2 regions of the Virgibacillus ihumii genome follow, and region 2 is predicted to be linked to the other one. Evidence: a T-box and tRNA genes for the amino acid it is inferred to sense, from the RefSeq annotation. Region 2 holds a T-box; the other holds one or more tRNA genes.
The links. The T-box of region 2 lies ahead of proS (proline--tRNA ligase). A T-box ahead of a tRNA ligase gene usually reads a tRNA of that ligase, here a tRNA-Pro.
Positions count from the first base shown of each region.

Region 1: it has a tRNA-Pro gene. The T-box ahead of proS (proline--tRNA ligase) is inferred to sense a tRNA for this amino acid. The anticodon was not compared.

Region 1 covers NZ_CACVAN010000001.1:2,830,236-2,840,165, forward strand. Annotated here, with positions in the region: gene lysS (lysine--tRNA ligase) at 1-572, shown strand, start outside; rRNA gene HUX68_RS13725 (16S ribosomal RNA) at 1,069-2,632, shown strand; rRNA gene HUX68_RS13730 (23S ribosomal RNA) at 2,778-5,696, shown strand; rRNA gene rrf (5S ribosomal RNA) at 5,858-5,973, shown strand; tRNA gene HUX68_RS13740 (tRNA-Val) at 5,988-6,063, shown strand; tRNA gene HUX68_RS13745 (tRNA-Thr) at 6,074-6,149, shown strand; tRNA gene HUX68_RS13750 (tRNA-Lys) at 6,177-6,252, shown strand; tRNA gene HUX68_RS13755 (tRNA-Leu) at 6,259-6,343, shown strand; tRNA gene HUX68_RS13760 (tRNA-Gly) at 6,359-6,433, shown strand; tRNA gene HUX68_RS13765 (tRNA-Leu) at 6,453-6,542, shown strand; tRNA gene HUX68_RS13770 (tRNA-Arg) at 6,546-6,622, shown strand; tRNA gene HUX68_RS13775 (tRNA-Pro) at 6,627-6,703, shown strand; tRNA gene HUX68_RS13780 (tRNA-Ala) at 6,709-6,784, shown strand; rRNA gene HUX68_RS13785 (16S ribosomal RNA) at 7,013-8,576, shown strand; rRNA gene HUX68_RS13790 (23S ribosomal RNA) at 8,722-9,930, shown strand, end outside.
Region 2 covers NZ_CACVAN010000001.1:3,181,499-3,191,428, reverse strand. Annotated here, with positions in the region: gene HUX68_RS15660 (TRAP transporter permease) at 1-1,047, opposite strand, end outside; gene HUX68_RS15655 (TAXI family TRAP transporter solute-binding subunit) at 1,163-2,164, opposite strand; gene HUX68_RS15650 (glutathione peroxidase) at 2,408-2,887, shown strand; gene HUX68_RS15645 (DUF2188 domain-containing protein) at 3,012-3,215, opposite strand; gene HUX68_RS15640 (DUF2188 domain-containing protein) at 3,240-3,692, opposite strand; gene HUX68_RS15635 (IS256 family transposase) at 3,897-5,069, shown strand; gene HUX68_RS15630 (hypothetical protein) at 5,131-5,376, opposite strand; gene proS (proline--tRNA ligase) at 5,351-6,790, opposite strand; T-box leader at 6,898-7,118, opposite strand; gene HUX68_RS15620 (cysteine hydrolase family protein) at 7,224-7,775, opposite strand; gene thiD (bifunctional hydroxymethylpyrimidine kinase/phosphomethylpyrimidine kinase) at 7,778-8,608, opposite strand; gene HUX68_RS15610 (DUF456 domain-containing protein) at 8,641-9,126, opposite strand; gene HUX68_RS15605 (glycerol-3-phosphate acyltransferase) at 9,140-9,760, opposite strand; gene HUX68_RS15600 (M15 family metallopeptidase) at 9,909-9,930, shown strand, end outside.

The DNA.
Region 1 (9,930 bases), 350 kb from region 2:
GCGACTATGAGGTGAATCTGGAACCGGAATGGAAAAGAGTGCACATGGTTGATGTTGTTAAAGAATACACAGGTGTGGATTTCTGGCAGCATATGAGTGATGAGGATGCCAAAAAGCTTGCTGAAGAACACGGTATTGACATACAAGATACGATGACATTCGGCCATATCGTTAATGAATTTTTTGAACAAAGAGTGGAAGAGGAATTGATTCAGCCGACGTTTGTTTACGGTCATCCGGTAGAAATTTCACCGCTTGCTAAACGGAACACGGAAGATGACCGGTTTACAGATCGTTTTGAATTGTTTATTGTTGGCCGGGAACATGCGAATGCGTTTAGTGAATTGAATGACCCAATTGATCAACGGGAACGCTTCGAACTCCAGGTTAAAGAGCGGGAGCAGGGTAATGATGAAGCGCAATTGATGGATGAAGACTTTCTTGAGGCACTGGAATATGGTATGCCTCCAACAGGTGGTTTAGGGATTGGCATTGACAGGCTTGTAATGCTGTTAACCAATTCACCATCCATTCGTGATGTATTATTATTCCCGCAAATGCGTAATAAGTAGAAGAGCTTAATAAAATGTAAGCGGCTTTCACACTGCGATAAAATGTGTTTGCTCAGTATCAACCCTGTACCATATTAACAAAGTGGTGCAGGGTTTATCTGTTTTTTAAATCATTTTATGTAAGTTCATGCGCGGTGGATAAACTGAAAACCGTGCCCTATAAATGCACAGTTTCAGTTTGGGTAAAATATCCAAAAAATTAAAGTTTATTTTCTATTGATTTCGGGGAATAATCATGGTACATTAGAAATCGTTGCGCTAACAAAGGCAGCAACGAACTCCTTCTAAAAATCATTTCAAAAAAGTTATTGACATTGTTTTTGGAAGATGGTATATTAATTAGGTCGCTGTTTTGAAGCGGCGCAATAAATTTGCTCTTTGAAAACTGAACAAAACAACCAGTATGTCAAGAAACAGGACGAAAGCAAAAGCTTTCCCCTGGATTCAATTTACGAAGCTAAGCTATGGTTGATTGGTGTCAATCATATATCAACTTTCTATGGAGAGTTTGATCTTGGCTCAGGACGAACGCTGGCGGCGTGCCTAATACATGCAAGTCGAGCGCGGGAAGCAAGCGGAAGCCTTCGGGTGGAAGCTTGTGGAACGAGCGGCGGACGGGTGAGTAACACGTGGGCAACCTGCCTGTAAGATTGGGATAACTCCGGGAAACCGGGGCTAATACCGAATGAAGCGCGTCATCGCATGATGACGTGATGAAAGGCGGCTTTTAGCTGTCACTTACAGATGGGCCCGCGGCGCATTAGCTAGTTGGTGGGGTAAGAGCTTACCAAGGCGACGATGCGTAGCCGACCTGAGAGGGTGATCGGCCACACTGGGACTGAGACACGGCCCAGACTCCTACGGGAGGCAGCAGTAGGGAATCATCCGCAATGGACGAAAGTCTGACGGTGCAACGCCGCGTGAGTGATGAAGGTTTTCGGATCGTAAAACTCTGTTGTCAGGGAAGAACAAGTACCGTTTGAATAAGGCGGTACCGTGACGGTACCTGACCAGAAAGCCCCGGCTAACTACGTGCCAGCAGCCGCGGTAATACGTAGGGGGCAAGCGTTGTCCGGAATTATTGGGCGTAAAGCGCTCGCAGGCGGTCTTTTAAGTCTGATGTGAAATCTCGCGGCTCAACCGCGAATGGTCATTGGAAACTGGAGGACTTGAGTACAGAAGAGGAGAGTGGAATTCCACGTGTAGCGGTGAAATGCGTAGAGATGTGGAGGAACACCAGTGGCGAAGGCGACTCTCTGGTCTGTAACTGACGCTGAGGAGCGAAAGCGTGGGGAGCGAACAGGATTAGATACCCTGGTAGTCCACGCCGTAAACGTTGAGTGCTAGGTGTTAGGGGGTTTCCGCCCCTTAGTGCTGCAGTTAACGCATTAAGCACTCCGCCTGGGGAGTACGGCCGCAAGGCTGAAACTCAAAAGAATTGACGGGGGCCCGCACAAGCGGTGGAGCATGTGGTTTAATTCGAAGCAACGCGAAGAACCTTACCAGGTCTTGACATCCTCTGCCAGCGCTGGAGACAGCGTGTTCCCTTCGGGGACAGAGTGACAGGTGGTGCATGGTTGTCGTCAGCTCGTGTCGTGAGATGTTGGGTTAAGTCCCGCAACGAGCGCAACCCTTGATCTTAGTTGCCAGCATTCAGTTGGGCACTCTAAGGTGACTGCCGGTGACAAACCGGAGGAAGGTGGGGATGACGTCAAATCATCATGCCCCTTATGACCTGGGCTACACACGTGCTACAATGGATGGAACAGAGGGCAGCGAAGCCGCAAGGTGTAGCAAATCCCATAAAACCATTCTCAGTTCGGATTGCAGGCTGCAACTCGCCTGCATGAAGCCGGAATCGCTAGTAATCGCGGATCAGCATGCCGCGGTGAATACGTTCCCGGGCCTTGTACACACCGCCCGTCACACCACGAGAGTTGGCAACACCCGAAGTCGGTGAGGTAACCTTTTGGAGCCAGCCGCCGAAGGTGGGGCCAATGATTGGGGTGAAGTCGTAACAAGGTAGCCGTATCGGAAGGTGCGGCTGGATCACCTCCTTTCTAAGGATTATTACGGAAGGCATACTTGGTTGTTTGGTTCAGTTTTGAGGGAGTAAATTCTCTCATTTGTACCTTGAAAACTGAATAAGCAAGATCAACGACATCAAATCAAAAGCGAAGGCGAAGAAGAAGTACGTCTATTCATAGTTAAGTGAAGAAGGGCGCACGGTGAATGCCTTGGCACTGGGAGCCGAAGAAGGACGGGACTAACACCGATATGCCCCGGGGAGTCGTAAGTAGACTTCGATCCGGGGATTTCCGAATGGGGGAACCCGCTGTTCGTAATGGAACAGGACGTGTATCTGAATACATAGGGTACGCGAGGCACACCCGGGGAACTGAAACATCTCAGTACCCGGAGGAAGAGAAAGCAAACGCGATTTCCCGAGTAGCGGCGAGCGAAACGGAAGCAGCCCAAACCAGAAAGCTTGCTTTCTGGGGTTGTAGGACACTCCATTGGAGTTACCAAGAGATGCATTAGACGAATCGGCCTGGAATGGCCGGCCGAAGAAGGTAAGAGCCCTGTAGTCGAAAATGCGTCTCCTCCGGAGTGGATCCTGAGTACGACGGAACACGAGGAATTCCGTCGGAATCCGGGAGGACCATCTCCCAAGGCTAAATACTCCCCAGTGACCGATAGTGAACCAGTACCGTGAGGGAAAGGTGAAAAGCACCCCGGAAGGGGAGTGAAAGAGAACCTGAAACCGTGCGCTTACAAGTAGTCGAAGCCCGTTAATGGGTGACGGCGTACCTTTTGTAGAATGGACCGGCGAGTTACGATCGTATGCAAGGTTAAGTGGAAGACACGGAGCCGCAGCGAAAGCGAGTCTGAACAGGGCGAATGAGTATGCGGTCGTAGACCCGAAACCGTGTGATCTACCCATGTCCAGGGTGAAAGTCAGGTAACACTGACTGGAGGCCCGAACCCACGTATGCTGAAAAATGCGGGGATGAGGTGTGGGTAGGGGTGAAATGCCAATCGAACACGGAGATAGCTGGTTCTCTCCGAAATAGCTTTAGGGCTAGCCTCAAGGGAAGCGTACCGGAGGTAGAGCACTGATTGGACGAGGGGCCCTCACCGGGTTACCGAATTCAGTCAAACTCCGAATGCCGGTTACGTAGCCTTGGGAGTCAGACTATGGGTGATAAGGTTCATAGTCGAAAGGGAAACAGCCCAGACCGCCAGCTAAGGTCCCAAAGTATACGTTAAGTGGAAAAGGATGTGGCGTTGCCCAGACAACCAGGATGTTGGCTTAGAAGCAGCCATCATTTAAAGAGTGCGTAATAGCTCACTGGTCGAGTGACGCTGCGCCGAAAATGTACCGGGGCTAAACGTATCACCGAAGCTGCGGATTGTTCTTCGAACAATGGTAGGAGAGCGTTCCAGGCGCTGTGAAGTCAGACCGTGAGGACTGGTGGAGCACCTGGAAGTGAGAATGCCGGTATGAGTAGCGAAAAAAGAGTGAGAATCTCTTTCACCGAAAGCCTAAGGTTTCCTGAGGAAGGCTCGTCCTCTCAGGGTTAGTCGGGACCTAAGCCGAGGCCGAAAGGCGTAGGCGATGGACAACAGGTCGATATTCCTGTACCACCTCATGAGCGTTTGAGCGACGGGGGGACGCAGGAGGAGAAGGAAAGCGCACCGATGGACGTGTGCGTCCAAGCAGTAAGGCAGTTGGATAGGTAAATCCGTCCAATAATGCCGAGCTGTGATGGGGAGGGAAATAGAGTACCGAAGTTCCTGCATCCACACTGCCAAGAAAAGCCTCTAGTGAGTTCATAGGTGCCCGTACCGCAAACCGACACAGGTAGGCGAGGAGAGAATCCTAAGGTGAGCGGGAGAACTCTCGTTAAGGAACTCGGCAAAATGACCCCGTAACTTCGGGAGAAGGGGTGCTTGCTTACGAGTGAGCCGCAGTGAATAGGCCCAAGCGACTGTTTAGCAAAAACACAGGTCTCTGCGAAGCCGAAAGGCGAAGTATAGGGGCTGACACCTGCCCGGTGCTGGAAGGTTAAGGGGAAGCGTTAGCACTTCGGTGCGAAGCGCAGAACCGAAGCCCCAGTAAACGGCGGCCGTAACTATAACGGTCCTAAGGTAGCGAAATTCCTTGTCGGGTAAGTTCCGACCCGCACGAAAGGTGCAACGACTTGGGCACTGTCTCAACGAGAGACCCGGTGAAATTATACGATGTGTGAAGATGCACATTACCCGCGACAGGACGGAAAGACCCCGTGGAGCTTTACTGTAGCCTGATATTGAATGTTGGTACAGCTTGTACAGGATAGGTGGGAGCCATTGAACCCGGAGCGCCAGCTTCGGTGGAGGCACCCGTGGGATACCACCCTGGCTGTACGGACCTTCTAACCCAGGGCCGTAATCCGGTCCGGAGACAGTGTCAGGCGGGCAGTTTGACTGGGGCGGTCGCCTCCCAAAAGGTAACGGAGGCGCCCAAAGGTTCCCTCAGAATGGTTGGAAATCATTCGCATGAGTGTAAAGGCAGAAGGGAGCTTGACTGCGAGACCTACAAGTCGAGCAGGGACGAAAGTCGGGCTTAGTGATCCGGTGGTTCCGCATGGAAGGGCCATCGCTCAACGGATAAAAGCTACCCCGGGGATAACAGGCTTATCTCCCCCAAGAGTTCACATCGACGGGGAGGTTTGGCACCTCGATGTCGGCTCATCGCATCCTGGGGCTGTAGTCGGTCCCAAGGGTTGGGCTGTTCGCCCATTAAAGCGGTACGCGAGCTGGGTTCAGAACGTCGTGAGACAGTTCGGTCCCTATCCGTCGTGGGCGTTGGAAGTTTGCGAGGAGCTGTCCTTAGTACGAGAGGACCGGGATGGACACACCGCTGGTGTACCAGTTGTTCCGCCAGGAGCACAGCTGGGTAGCTACGTGTGGCAAGGATAAGTGCTGAAAGCATCTAAGCATGAAGCCCCCCTCAAGATGAAACTTCCCATCACTTCGAGTGAGTAAGATCCCTCAGAGACGATGAGGTAGATAGGTCCGAGGTGGAAGCGTGGTGACACGTGGAGCTGACGGATACTAATCGATCGAGGACTTAACTAAACAGCTTTTGATGGTGCGTTGCATATACGCTTATTCAGTTTTCAGGGTATAAATTCCTGAATAGCTCTTGCATTTTTTATCGAAAATGCCTATAATATATCTTGTCTTGAAAAATGAGGGAGAACATCGTGACGAAAGATGTCATGGTTCCAGCCCGAAGGTCTGGTAGCAATAGCGGAGAGGTCACACCTGTTCCCATGCCGAACACAGCAGTTAAGCTCTCCAGCGCCGATGGTAGTTGGGGCTTTGCCCCTGCAAGAGTAGGACGCCGCCAGGCTTTACATATGTGTGGGAGGATTAGCTCAGCTGGGAGAGCACCTGCCTTACAAGCAGGGGGTCGCAGGTTCGAGCCCTGCATCCTCCACCATTCTTTTAATGCCGGTCTAGCTCAATTGGCAGAGCAACTGACTTGTAATCAGTAGGTTGGGGGTTCAATTCCTCTGGCCGGCACCATTTTCTTTTTTAATTAAAAATTATTGTGAGCCATTAGCTCAGCTGGCAGAGCATCTGACTTTTAATCAGAGGGTCGGAGGTTCGAATCCTCCATGGCTCACCATTTAATGCGGGTGTGGCGGAATTGGCAGACGCGCTAGATTTAGGATCTAGTGTCTCGCGACGTGGGGGTTCAAGTCCCTCCACCCGCACCATTTCAAATACATACTGCGGAAGTAGTTCAGTGGTAGAACACCACCTTGCCAAGGTGGGGGTCGCGGGTTCGAATCCCGTCTTCCGCTCCAATATAAACAAATAAGCCAAGCCGGGGTGGCGGAATGGGCAGACGCACAGGACTTAAAATCCTGCGGTAGGTCTACTACCGTGCCGGTTCGAGTCCGGCCCTCGGCACCAGAAGCGCCCGTAGCTCAATTGGATAGAGCGTCTGACTACGGATCAGAAGGTTAGGGGTTCGACTCCTCTCGGGCGCGCCATTTACGGGAAGTAGCTCAGCTTGGTAGAGCACATGGTTTGGGACCATGGGGTCGCAGGTTCGAATCCTGTCTTCCCGACCATCTTTGGGGCCTTAGCTCAGCTGGGAGAGCGCCTGCCTTGCACGCAGGAGGTCAGCGGTTCGATCCCGCTAGGCTCCACCAAAATATCATTTATTTTTTCAAAAACATTAAAAAAAGATATTGACTTTGTTTTTGAGAAGATGGTATATTAATTAGGTCGCTGTTTTGAAGCGGCGCAATAAATTTGCTCTTTGAAAACTGAACAAAACAACCAGTATGTCAAGAAACAGGACGAAAGCAAAAGCTTTCCCCTGGATTCAATTTACGAAGCTAAGCTATGGTTGATTGGTGTCAATCATATATCAACTTTCTATGGAGAGTTTGATCTTGGCTCAGGACGAACGCTGGCGACGTGCCTAATACATGCAAGTCGAGCGCGGGAAGCAAGCGGAAGCCTTCGGGTGGAAGCTTGTGGAACGAGCGTCGGACGGGTGAGTAACACGTGGGCAACCTGCCTGTAAGATTGGGATAACTCCGGGAAACCGGGGCTAATACCGAATGAAGCGCGTCATCGCATGATGACGTGATGAAAGGCGGCTTTTAGCTGTCACTTACAGATGGGCCCGCGGCGCATTAGCTAGTTGGTGGGGTAAGAGCTTACCAAGGCGACGATGCGTAGCCGACCTGAGAGGGTGATCGGCCACACTGGGACTGAGACACGGCCCAGACTCCTACGGGAGGCAGCAGTAGGGAATCATCCGCAATGGACGAAAGTCTGACGGTGCAACGCCGCGTGAGTGATGAAGGTTTTCGGATCGTAAAACTCTGTTGTCAGGGAAGAACAAGTACCGTTTGAATAAGGCGGTACCGTGACGGTACCTGACCAGAAAGCCCCGGCTAACTACGTGCCAGCAGCCGCGGTAATACGTAGGGGGCAAGCGTTGTCCGGAATTATTGGGCGTAAAGCGCTCGCAGGCGGTCTTTTAAGTCTGATGTGAAATCTCGCGGCTCAACCGCGAATGGTCATTGGAAACTGGAGGACTTGAGTACAGAAGAGGAGAGTGGAATTCCACGTGTAGCGGTGAAATGCGTAGAGATGTGGAGGAACACCAGTGGCGAAGGCGACTCTCTGGTCTGTAACTGACGCTGAGGAGCGAAAGCGTGGGGAGCGAACAGGATTAGATACCCTGGTAGTCCACGCCGTAAACGTTGAGTGCTAGGTGTTAGGGGGTTTCCGCCCCTTAGTGCTGCAGTTAACGCATTAAGCACTCCGCCTGGGGAGTACGGCCGCAAGGCTGAAACTCAAAAGAATTGACGGGGGCCCGCACAAGCGGTGGAGCATGTGGTTTAATTCGAAGCAACGCGAAGAACCTTACCAGGTCTTGACATCCTCTGCCAGCGCTGGAGACAGCGTGTTCCCTTCGGGGACAGAGTGACAGGTGGTGCATGGTTGTCGTCAGCTCGTGTCGTGAGATGTTGGGTTAAGTCCCGCAACGAGCGCAACCCTTGATCTTAGTTGCCAGCATTCAGTTGGGCACTCTAAGGTGACTGCCGGTGACAAACCGGAGGAAGGTGGGGATGACGTCAAATCATCATGCCCCTTATGACCTGGGCTACACACGTGCTACAATGGATGGAACAGAGGGCAGCGAAGCCGCAAGGTGTAGCAAATCCCATAAAACCATTCTCAGTTCGGATTGCAGGCTGCAACTCGCCTGCATGAAGCCGGAATCGCTAGTAATCGCGGATCAGCATGCCGCGGTGAATACGTTCCCGGGCCTTGTACACACCGCCCGTCACACCACGAGAGTTGGCAACACCCGAAGTCGGTGAGGTAACCTTTTGGAGCCAGCCGCCGAAGGTGGGGCCAATGATTGGGGTGAAGTCGTAACAAGGTAGCCGTATCGGAAGGTGCGGCTGGATCACCTCCTTTCTAAGGATTATTACGGAAGGCATACTTGGTTGTTTGGTTCAGTTTTGAGGGAGTAAATTCTCTCATTTGTACCTTGAAAACTGAATAAGCAAGATCAACGACATCAAATCAAAAGCGAAGGCGAAGAAGAAGTACGTCTATTCATAGTTAAGTGAAGAAGGGCGCACGGTGAATGCCTTGGCACTGGGAGCCGAAGAAGGACGGGACTAACACCGATATGCCCCGGGGAGTCGTAAGTAGACTTCGATCCGGGGATTTCCGAATGGGGGAACCCGCTGTTCGTAATGGAACAGGACGTGTATCTGAATACATAGGGTACGCGAGGCACACCCGGGGAACTGAAACATCTCAGTACCCGGAGGAAGAGAAAGCAAACGCGATTTCCCGAGTAGCGGCGAGCGAAACGGAAGCAGCCCAAACCAGAAAGCTTGCTTTCTGGGGTTGTAGGACACTCCATTGGAGTTACCAAGAGATGCATTAGACGAATCGGCCTGGAATGGCCGGCCGAAGAAGGTAAGAGCCCTGTAGTCGAAAATGCGTCTCCTCCGGAGTGGATCCTGAGTACGACGGAACACGAGGAATTCCGTCGGAATCCGGGAGGACCATCTCCCAAGGCTAAATACTCCCCAGTGACCGATAGTGAACCAGTACCGTGAGGGAAAGGTGAAAAGCACCCCGGAAGGGGAGTGAAAGAGAACCTGAAACCGTGCGCTTACAAGTAGTCGAAGCCCGTTAATGGGTGACGGCGTACCTTTTGTAGAATGGACCGGCGAGTTACGATCGTATGCAAGGTTAAGTGGAAGACACGGAGCCGCAGCGAAAGCGAGTCTGAACAGGGCGAATGAGTATGCGGTCGTAGACCCGAAACCGTGTGATCTACCCATGTCCAGGGTGAAAGTCAGGTAACACTGACTGGAGGCCCGAACCCACGTATGCTGAAAAATGCGGGGATGAGGTGTGGGTAGGGGTGAAATGCCAATCGAACACGGAGATAGCTGGTTCTCTCCGAAATAGCTTTAGGGCTAGCCTCAAGGGAAGCGTACCGGAGGTAGAGCACTGATTGGACGAGGGGCCCTCACCGGGTTACCGAATTCAGTCAAACTCCGAATGCCGGTTACGTAGCCTTGGGAGTCAGACTATGGGTGATAAGGTTCATAGTCGAAAGGGAAACAGCCCAGACCGCCAGCTAAGGTCCCAAAGTATACGTTAAGTGGAAAAGGATGTGGCGTTGCCCAGACAACCAGGATGTTGGCTTAGAAGCAGCCATCATTTAAAGAGTGCGTAATAGCTCACTGGTCGAGTGACGCTGCGCCGAAAATGTACCGGGGCTAAACGTATCACCGAAGCTGCGGAT
Region 2 (9,930 bases):
CAAATCAAACCTCTTAATTAAATTTTTTGTCTTTGGAAGTTGTTCTTTTGCCAGTCCTAAAATCCCTTGCTTCCTGGCTTCAAAGTGTGTTCCCATAAATACACCGGAAAAATATAAAACCGCTGGAATAATTGCGATTATTATTATTTCATTATATGGTACGCCCGTATAGGATGCCATGATAAAGGCAGCTGCTCCCATGATCGGTGGCATAATCTGCCCACCGGTGGAAGCTGATGCTTCCGTTGCAGCTGCAAAATGAGGTTTAAACCCTGCATTTTTCATCATCGGGATCGTGAAGGAACCGGATCCCACCGTATTCGCAACCGAACTTCCGCTCACCATTCCCTGCAAACCACTGGCCGCAACTGCCGCTTTGGCCGTACCACCTGTGTAACGACCGGTTAAGCGCAGCGCAATATCGTTAAAAAACTGGCCAATGTTTGTCTTTACCAGCATTACCCCGAAGAAGAGGAACAGATAGATATATGTGGATGAAATTTGAATTGGGATACCAAAAATGGAACTTGAGCTGAAGAACATTTCTGTCGCCAGCGATGGCCAATCATAGCCAGCATGGCCGATAACCGGGATGTACGCACCAAACAATCCGTAAAGCAGTGCTAAAATTGCGATGATAACGATTGGAAGACCAACGACCCTTCTAGTTGCTTCAAGTAATAAAATAATACCAGCCGTTGCAACAATCTGATCAAACGCAGTAAACCCGAATATAATTGCTTCATTTATTAATCGTTCATAATTGTAGACAATATAAAAGTTGGTAAATAACGCAATAATTGCGAGCAGCGCATCATACCACGGAACGCCTCGTTTTTTAGTCATCGATGATTTAATCGGATAAAGCAAATATACCAAACATAATGCAGCTCCAAGATGAATCGCACCCTGAATCATTGAAACATATGCTCCGCGAAGAGCCGTATAAAGCTGGAAAATGGTCAGTGCACCACCAAGTATAAGCGTTACCCAACCCCATGGTCCAAGATTTGTCCTGAATGCACTCTCTTTATCGTATTTCGCCATCAGTTCGTCTTTGTCGATTTGTTGTGTGTCTTGAACACTCACTGTTTTCCCCTCCGTTCTGTCTTGTTAGGATATTGAGGGGAAAGAACCGGGCAGCATTGCCCGGTTCTCCCGTTTACTCAATAACGCCGATTTCTTTGAAGTATTTTTCAGCACCGGGGTGCAGCGGCAGGTCATCACTTACACCAGTTAGAGCACCATCTTTGGTAATCAATTTAGCCTGTGCAATGGTCATATCGCCGGCTTTTTCATAAAGCGTTTTCGTCAGTTTATAACCAAGATCTTTACTTACCTGCTCAGTTGACGCAAGCAATAGTGCCATTGCTGTAATGGTTTGAACAGGTTCTTCCTGCCATTCGTATGTTCCAGGTTTTACCGTGTACGCTTCATATTGACTCTTTTCAAGCACTTTATCCAGCGCCTCACCTTCAATATCCAGGAATTTCACTTCCCCGGTTGCGTTGGCAAGCTCATTCGTTGTTGATGAAGGGACACCTACAACTGCAAATGAAGCGTCAATGGTACCATTCTGCAATTTACTCTTCGCATCGCCAAATCCTTCTTCATAGGCAGTGAAATCTCCTTCTTCAATACCGTAGGCTTGCAAAACAAGTTCAGCAGCTTCACGGGTCGCGCCGCCTGGAGGTCCGATTGCTACCTTTTTGCCTTTCAGATCTTCAATTGAATCAATTCCTGTGGATTCAAGCGTAACTACCTGAAGCGCTTCGGGATATAGAGAACCAATGACTCCAACGTTATTAATTTCTTTGCCCTTAAATTCACCTTTTTGGTTAACAGCATTAACCATTGTGGTATTTTGTGCAATCCCAAGCTGGAATTCTCCTGCCTGGATTTTTGCAATGTTTTCAACTGAAGCCCCGGATTCAACGGAACTTACGTCAAAACCTTCCACATCAATGTTATCGGTCCATAAGTTAGCCATTTCACCACCGAGTGGATAGTAAACGCCGCCAACACTCCCTGTCCCCATTGTCAGGTTGGTTGTCTCTCCTCCGCCAGAGCCTGAACCAGAGCCTTGGCCGCTGTCACCGCACGCACTTAGAATCATGCCAATGGCCAGAACTAACATGACTGAAATTAGAGTTCTTTTTCTCAAAGTAACTCCCCCTTTTATGTTTATTATTGGAAACACGTTGTCGTAAACAACATGTTTCACCCAAATGAAGACGCTCTCTTCCAAAATACTATGGTATAGAAAACGCTTTATTTATGTATTTTACCTTTTATTAGTCCAGGATTCAAGTTTTTAGAAAATTATGATTTATATTTGATTAAAATTACCTGTTTTTGACATATATGCATTAAAATTGCTATTATTTTGGTAAAGGAGGGGGTTCCGATTAGTGTATATGATTTTTCCGCGGTAACTATTCTAGGTGATTTAAAATCGTTGGGAGAATATGAAGGAAAGGTTCTTTTGATTGTGAATACTGCGAGTGAATGTGGATTCACACCTCAGCTGGACGGTCTTCAGAAATTATACGATCAATATAAAGATCAGGGATTTGAAGTTCTAGGTTTTCCATGTAATCAATTTCATAGCCAGGATCCGGGTACAGATGCAGAAATATCCAATTTTTGCCAAAACAACTATGGAGTTACATTCCAGATGTTCAGTAAAATAGACGTAAAAGGTGAGCATGCCCATCCCCTGTTTGTTCACCTAACCAATCAGGCGACGGGGATGGTGACGAAGCAAATCAAATGGAATTTTACCAAGTTTCTCGTGGGAAGAGATGGTGAAGTGATTAACCGATTTGCCCCGCAGACCAAACCGGAAAGTATTACCACAGAAATAGAAAATACATTGAGCATGTAAATCTTGTCACACTCATAGGGCCACCTACTGAGTGTATTTTATTTTTTCGTCCACCTGTTGTTTGATCCCTGCTGGATATATACAGAAAAAAAGGCTAACCGGCTTGTTAAACCGGCTAACCCTATTATTGTTCGTAAGTGCGTTTTTCTTCCACTTCATGCTCTTTTGTCAGAATTGACAACGTGCTGGGTTTATTTTCCTTTGCGGTTTCCTCAGCCGCCTCGATTGCCTTATCCCGTTTATCATATTCCTCTGTCGGTGCTACATCTTCTATTTTAACATACCATGCGGTCGCATCTTTATTTGGTGCTACTGTATAATGTTTCATTTTATTAACTCCTCCTGTAAAAAATCACTTGTATGAATTGTGTACTTCGATTGTTCCATCTTTTCGGTGAATCGTGACATCGGTGCCTTTGTTCCGGGCAATTTCTTTTCCACGCTCAACAGCATCTGACTTTGCTTCAAAAATATCACTCGGCTGTTTTGCATCTTTAGCCTGAACTGCCCATCCATCATCATGTGGTACAACATGCTCTCCTTTTTCAAGAAGTTCCGGGCGACTTTCATAGTTTTTATCCTTTTCGGATCTTTTGGTTGGATCGCCTTGATTTTTAAATTCACGAACCTTATTGCTGTCAGCATTTTCATACCACTCTTTTGCCTGTCTGGTAGCTATCGGGATTGCGCGACTCTCATCATATCCCTCGTCTACCATCGCATTAGCAATATCTATCGCTTTTTTTCGGACTGCAATATCCAGGTTTTTTAAGGAACTCGGATAATCATTCATAGTCCACGGCACAATTACTCACCTCCGTTGGAAACATCGGTATGTAATAAGCGGTTCCCTGCTACCCAAGGCTTGTAAACATAAAATTTTCTACAGTCGGGGCGGTTGATGTTTGGGTTAAGTCCGTATAATTGTGTAAAAGCGAAATAAGAAAGGGCCATATTAATTCCTATGATACAATGTTTTCAACCACAAAAACATAAGGAGGAATTAATGATGACCCAACTACATTTTAACCTAAACATGGACAAGTTAAAAGATGAGATTATGAACTCCAATATGAACGCTATCTATAAATCAACAGCTGTATTAATTCTGAATGAGTATATGGAAAAGGAACGGGATGAATTTTTGGACGTTCCGCCATACGCCCGTACTGGTAGTTCACGTGATTATCGAAACGGCTATTATGAAAGAGAATATTTGATGAGTATTGGAAAGATCAAGTTACGGGTTCCACGGACTCGCAGCGGTGAGTTTTCACCAAGTATTTTTGAAAAGTATCAACGCTGTGACCAGGCTTTCGTTCTTGCCCTGCTTGAAATGGTGGTGAACGGGGTCTCCACACGCAAGGTTCGAAATGTAGTAGAAGAATTGTGTGGAGAGAGCGTATCCAAGTCCTTTGTATCATCGCTTACAGAGAAACTAGACCCTATCGTCAATAAATGGGCGAATCGAAATTTGGCAAACACCTATTATCCGTACATTTTTGTAGATGCCATGTATATCAAAGTTCGCGAGCATCGTAAGGTTGTATCCAAAGCTGTCTACATTGCGACAGCGATAAGCGAGGATAACCAACGGGAAGTGCTCGGATTAAAGGTTGACCATACCGAAAGTTACGAAGCTTGGAAAAGCTTTTTAAAAGAGCTGAAAGGCCGGGGGCTGCATTCACCAAGACTTATGATTTCAGATGCCCATAAAGGGCTCAAAAAAGCAATACAGGAGGAATTCCTCGGAACCTCATGGCAACGCTGCACCGTTCATTTTAAACGAAATATTGTGGATCAACTGCCAAAGAAGGGTATGTCAGAGGTAATCACGGGGTTAAAACGGATTTTTAAAGCCGTTACACCAGATGACGCAAGAAACTTCAAGGAGGAGTTCGTCACGCGTTACGAAGAAGATCCAAAGCTAAATCAAGCACTTAAGACATTGGAAGAAGGCTTCGATGATGCCATTCAGTATCTCAATGAAGAAGAGAAATATCATACATTCATACGCAGCACGAATTCATTGGAACGCCTAAATGAAGAAGTTAGAAGGCGGGAAAGAGTCATTCGTATATTTCCGAATACACAATCCGCCTTCCGTCTAATTGGCGCAGTACTAATGGATTATGAAGGGCAACAAAAGAATAAAAAAAGGTTTATTCGAAACAAAAGTTGAAGAGGATTCCAGCGCGCGAAAATTTGATGTGGTGGGAAGGGCCCTTCCCACCACATCAAATTCACATAAATACCATCATAAGGTTGAAAACTTGTATTGGACTTTTACACATAGATAAGGACTTGACTGATGTTTGCCTCGTGCGGTTGATGTTTGCCTCGTGCGGTTGATGTTTGCCTCGTGCGGTTGATGTTTGCCTCGTGCGGTTGATGTTTGCCTCGTGCGGTTGATGTTTGCCTCGTAAAAAAATCGAGCGCAGCAGGCGCGCTCGATTTTTAACATTAATATGCTTTTGACCAGTAGACAAGTTCTTTGGCTTCTTTACCGCAGCATATGCATTTATCGGAAACAGTTTCCTGTTCAAACGGGATGCATCGGGATGTTGCTGCTGTTTCTTCCTTGATTTTTTCCTCACACTCCATATCACCGCACCACATTGCCTTGATAAACCCTGGTGTTTCTTCCAGGTTCTTTTTAAATTCTTCCATATCCGTTGCAGTGGTCGTTTTGTCATTGCGGTGCGCGAGTGCTTTTTCAAAAAGTCCCTGCTGAATTTCTTCAAGCAGTTCCGGCAGCCGCAGCTCCAGCTTGTCGAGTCCAACAAATTCTTTTTCACCCGTATCACGGCGAACAAGGACAACCTGATCTTTCTCTATATCTTTCGGCCCCATTTCGATTCTGACCGGTATGCCTTTCATTTCATACTCGTTAAATTTCCAGCCCGGCATTTTATCGCTCGAATCGATTCCGACACGTGCCAAATCTTTCAGTTGATCACGAAGGTCATACGCTTTATCGAGAACACCTTCTTTATGCTGGGCAACCGGAACAATCATCGCCTGGGTTGGTGCAATTCGCGGCGGGATGACCAGCCCGCGATTATCACCGTGCACCATGATTAAAGCTCCCATAATACGGGTCGACATGCCCCATGATGTTTGATGGACAGGTTGTTGGTCGCCTTCTTTATCCAAATAGCGGATATCAAAAGCTTCGGCAAATCCTGTGCCCAAATAATGCGATGTCCCCGACTGCAGCGCCTTTCCGTCGTGCATCAGCGCTTCAATTGTTAGCGTATAGTCCGCACCGGCGAACTTTTCTTTCTCGGTTTTCCTGCCGCTGAGTACCGGAATAGCCAAATAATTTTCAGCGACATCTTTGTACACTTCCAGCATTCTCGCGGTTTCTTCCTGTGCATCGTCAGCTGTCGCATGGCATGTATGCCCTTCCTGCCATAAAAACTCGGAAGTACGCAAAAATGGACGTGTCGTTTTTTCCCACCGGACAACATTGCTCCACTGATTATAAAGCATTGGCAGGTCACGATAGGAATGAATGTTTTTTGCATAATATTCACCGAAAAGAACTTCGGAAGTCGGACGGACACAAATCCGCTCCGCCAGCTCCTCTTCGCCGCCATGTGTAACCCATGCTACTTCCGGTGCAAATCCTTCAATATGATCCTTCTCTTTTTGCAGCATACTTTCCGGAATGAACAGTGGAAAATAAACGTTGGAATGCCCGGTTTCCTTAAATTTGCGATCCAGTTCTGCCTGGATATTTTCCCAGATTGCGTATCCATGCGGCTTGATCACCATCGTGCCACGAACAGCACCATAGTCAACCAGTTCCGCCTGTTTGACCACATCGGTATACCATTGTGCAAAATCATCTTCCATCGCAGTGATTTTTTCAACAAACTGTTTATTTTTTTTACCCAATCCAAACACTCCTATATTTAAAATTTATTTATTCGAAACCTGCCATCCTGTTGGCTTTGATTTAGCAAATACGAATGATATTTGTATACAAAAAAACCTCCATCCTGATAAGGGACCGAGGTCTGGTGGTACCACCCTTGTTTACAGAGAACCCCTCTGTACACTTGGCATGATAACGGTCATGAACCGCGCACATCTTACAGCAAGATGCTTTTCCGATGGCGAACTACAAGGCAGGTTCCCATTTATGTCTCTGGAAATTTTTCAGCAGCTATTTCCTCTCTGCAAAAGACATTCAAACAGTACTAATCCCAGTCAACGTTTCACATATTATATTTTTAAATATAAATGGATGTGAGGGCAAAGTCAAGCCTTGCCCATCACGCTCACTTCATCCGTAATCGTGAATATTTCATCTGGCTATTACTACTTCCTAAATCACTTCCGCACCCAGGGTATTTTCAAAATGCCCAAGCGCCCAGTCATGCCCGGCAGCATTAAAGCTGGCGACAGCATCTTTATGAACAACAATTTTAAATCCTTTGTTGTACGCATCAACGGCGGTATGCAGCACACAAATATCCGTACAGACTCCGACGAGATGAAGTTCTTCTATTCCACGCTCACGCAGTTTCAGTTCCAAATCGGTTCCGGCAAATGCACTGTACCGGGTTTTATCAAAATAATATACATTCTGCGCATTTCGATTCGATTGATATACCTCGGCCAGTTCCCCGTAGAGCTCCTGCCCCTTCGTACCGATAATATTATGTGGCGGAAACAATTCCGACTCCGGATGATACGAGTCGCCTTCATGATGTGCATCAATGGCAAAAACGACATATTCCCCCGCTTTCAAAAATTCCTTCGTCAGTGAAATCACTTTCCCTTCGATAGCCTGCCCGGGCTTGCCGCAAGTCAGCTTACCTTCATCGGCAACAAAATCAACCGTATAATCAACATTTATTAAGGCTCTTTTAACCATCCTCAATCCCCTTTCACCTTAATTTGGTGTGCTTCGCCAAACTTACGGGCAGCCGCATGGTATGTCGGCCCCACCATTTCTGTGTATGAGAATCCATTGGTGATTGCGGTGGTAACAAAGCTTTTCGCTGAATGAACAGCATTCAAAACAGTCTTGCCTTTTGCCATTTCAGCGGCAATAGCTGCCGAGTATGTACATCCGGCTCCGCTCGTGTTAACTGTATCAATCCTCGGTGCTTCATATGTAGTCAAAGTTTCCCCATCGTACAGCACATCCACTGCCGGACCTTCCAATCTGCCGCCTTTCACCAGTACATATCTTGTGCCAAGCTGATGTAAATCAATCGCAGCCTGCTTCAGATCTTCCACCGATTCCAGCTTCCGCCCGTCAAGCAGGATGGATGCTTCCGGGATATTCGGCGTAATGACCGTCGCCAGCGGAATGAGCTTCGCTTTCAAGGCATCAATGGCGTCATCCTCCAGTAACTTCGAGTCCAGTTTTCCAACCATGACCGGATCAACTATGACCGTTTCCACTTTTGACTCTGAAATAATTGCTGCCACCTTGTCTATAACTTCTTTGGAAAAAAGCATCCCTGTTTTTAGTGCATCCATTCCGACCTGTTGAACGGCGGTTGAAAATTGAGCTTCAATTGCCTCGATTGACTGTGGATGGACGTTTTTTCCGATTTCCTGATGATACGCCACAATTGCAGTAATGGCACTCATTCCATAAACATCAAACTCTTGAAATGTCTTCAGATCTGCCTGAATGCCGGCACTTCCCCCGGCTGCAGACCCGGCAATTGTCATAACACGTGATGGATAATTCATATAACCAAGATCCTTTCTATCCTAAAACCGTATTAAAAAATAACTTCAATGAAGAACCAGCCAATCATGACGAGCTGCAGCACTACTTTGGCCACTGCTCCGCCAAGAAAGCCGATCAGCGAACCAACTGAAGCACGAAACGCTTCATTCGTCGTTCGTTTCTGTACCAGCTCGATGATAATGACAACGATGAATGGCAGCACCAAAATGCCAAATGGCGGATAAATAAACGAGCCGATAATAACGGCAATCCCGGCACCACGTTCACCCCATTTACTGCCGCCGAATTTTTTAACAAAGTAGCTGTTCGCAATGATGTCCGCTACAATGAGGATTACTGTTAAAATCGCCATTCCGATCCAAAACAGCACTGTCAGCTCCCCGTCATTAATCACAAAATGATATAACAGATAACCGATCCACAATACCAGCGGGCCCGGAATAATCGGAAAAATTATCGAGACAAAACTTAAAATAAACATTGCTGCAATGACAATCCAAATAATGATATCAAGCATTTGCTTCCTCCAACTATGATTCTTTTTTAAACATACTGGATATTCTTGTTTCTTTCTGACTGAATATACGTTTATAGTTTTCCAGATGTTTCATTATGCTCATAATTGATAATAACACAACGACCATTGCTGGTTCGATTCCAAAGAATAAATAGGTAGTCACCAGGAAAGAAATATACATAAACAAAACACCGACCACCAGATAATCCGTTGCCAATGAAAGCAACAGCAATATCCCGATTCCTATTAAGGCTATTTTCCAGTCAATTGCCAGCAGCACCCCGACCAGGGAAGCTGTTCCTTTACCGCCACTGAAACGCATCTGAATCGGATAATTATGACCAATTATAATAAACAGGGCATTTACGTACACCAGCAATGTCTGTGTCTCTCCAGTTATACCTTGGCCTTCAAGAATATATAAAACGAATAAGATCGATAATGTTGCTTTTAAAATATCAATAAGTGCGACAACAATACCAAATTTCCACCCCAGCAAAATAGTTGTATTTGATGCTCCTGAATTTTTCACGCCACTGTTTTTTATATCTATCTTTTTCATTTTGCCAACCAATTGAGACCCATGAATACAACCGGTTAGATAACCAATAAATATGACAAGAAGCACATACATGTAACCCCCTCCTTTCGTCTTATAATATACACAGCACCAATCAACGTGCAAGGTGAATTTTTCAATCTTTTGTCACTTCTACCGGGTCACACGTGATTGAGTAGATAAGATATAATAAGGAGTAACATACACCCGGGGAGATTTAACATTGAAATTATTTCGTAAAGACA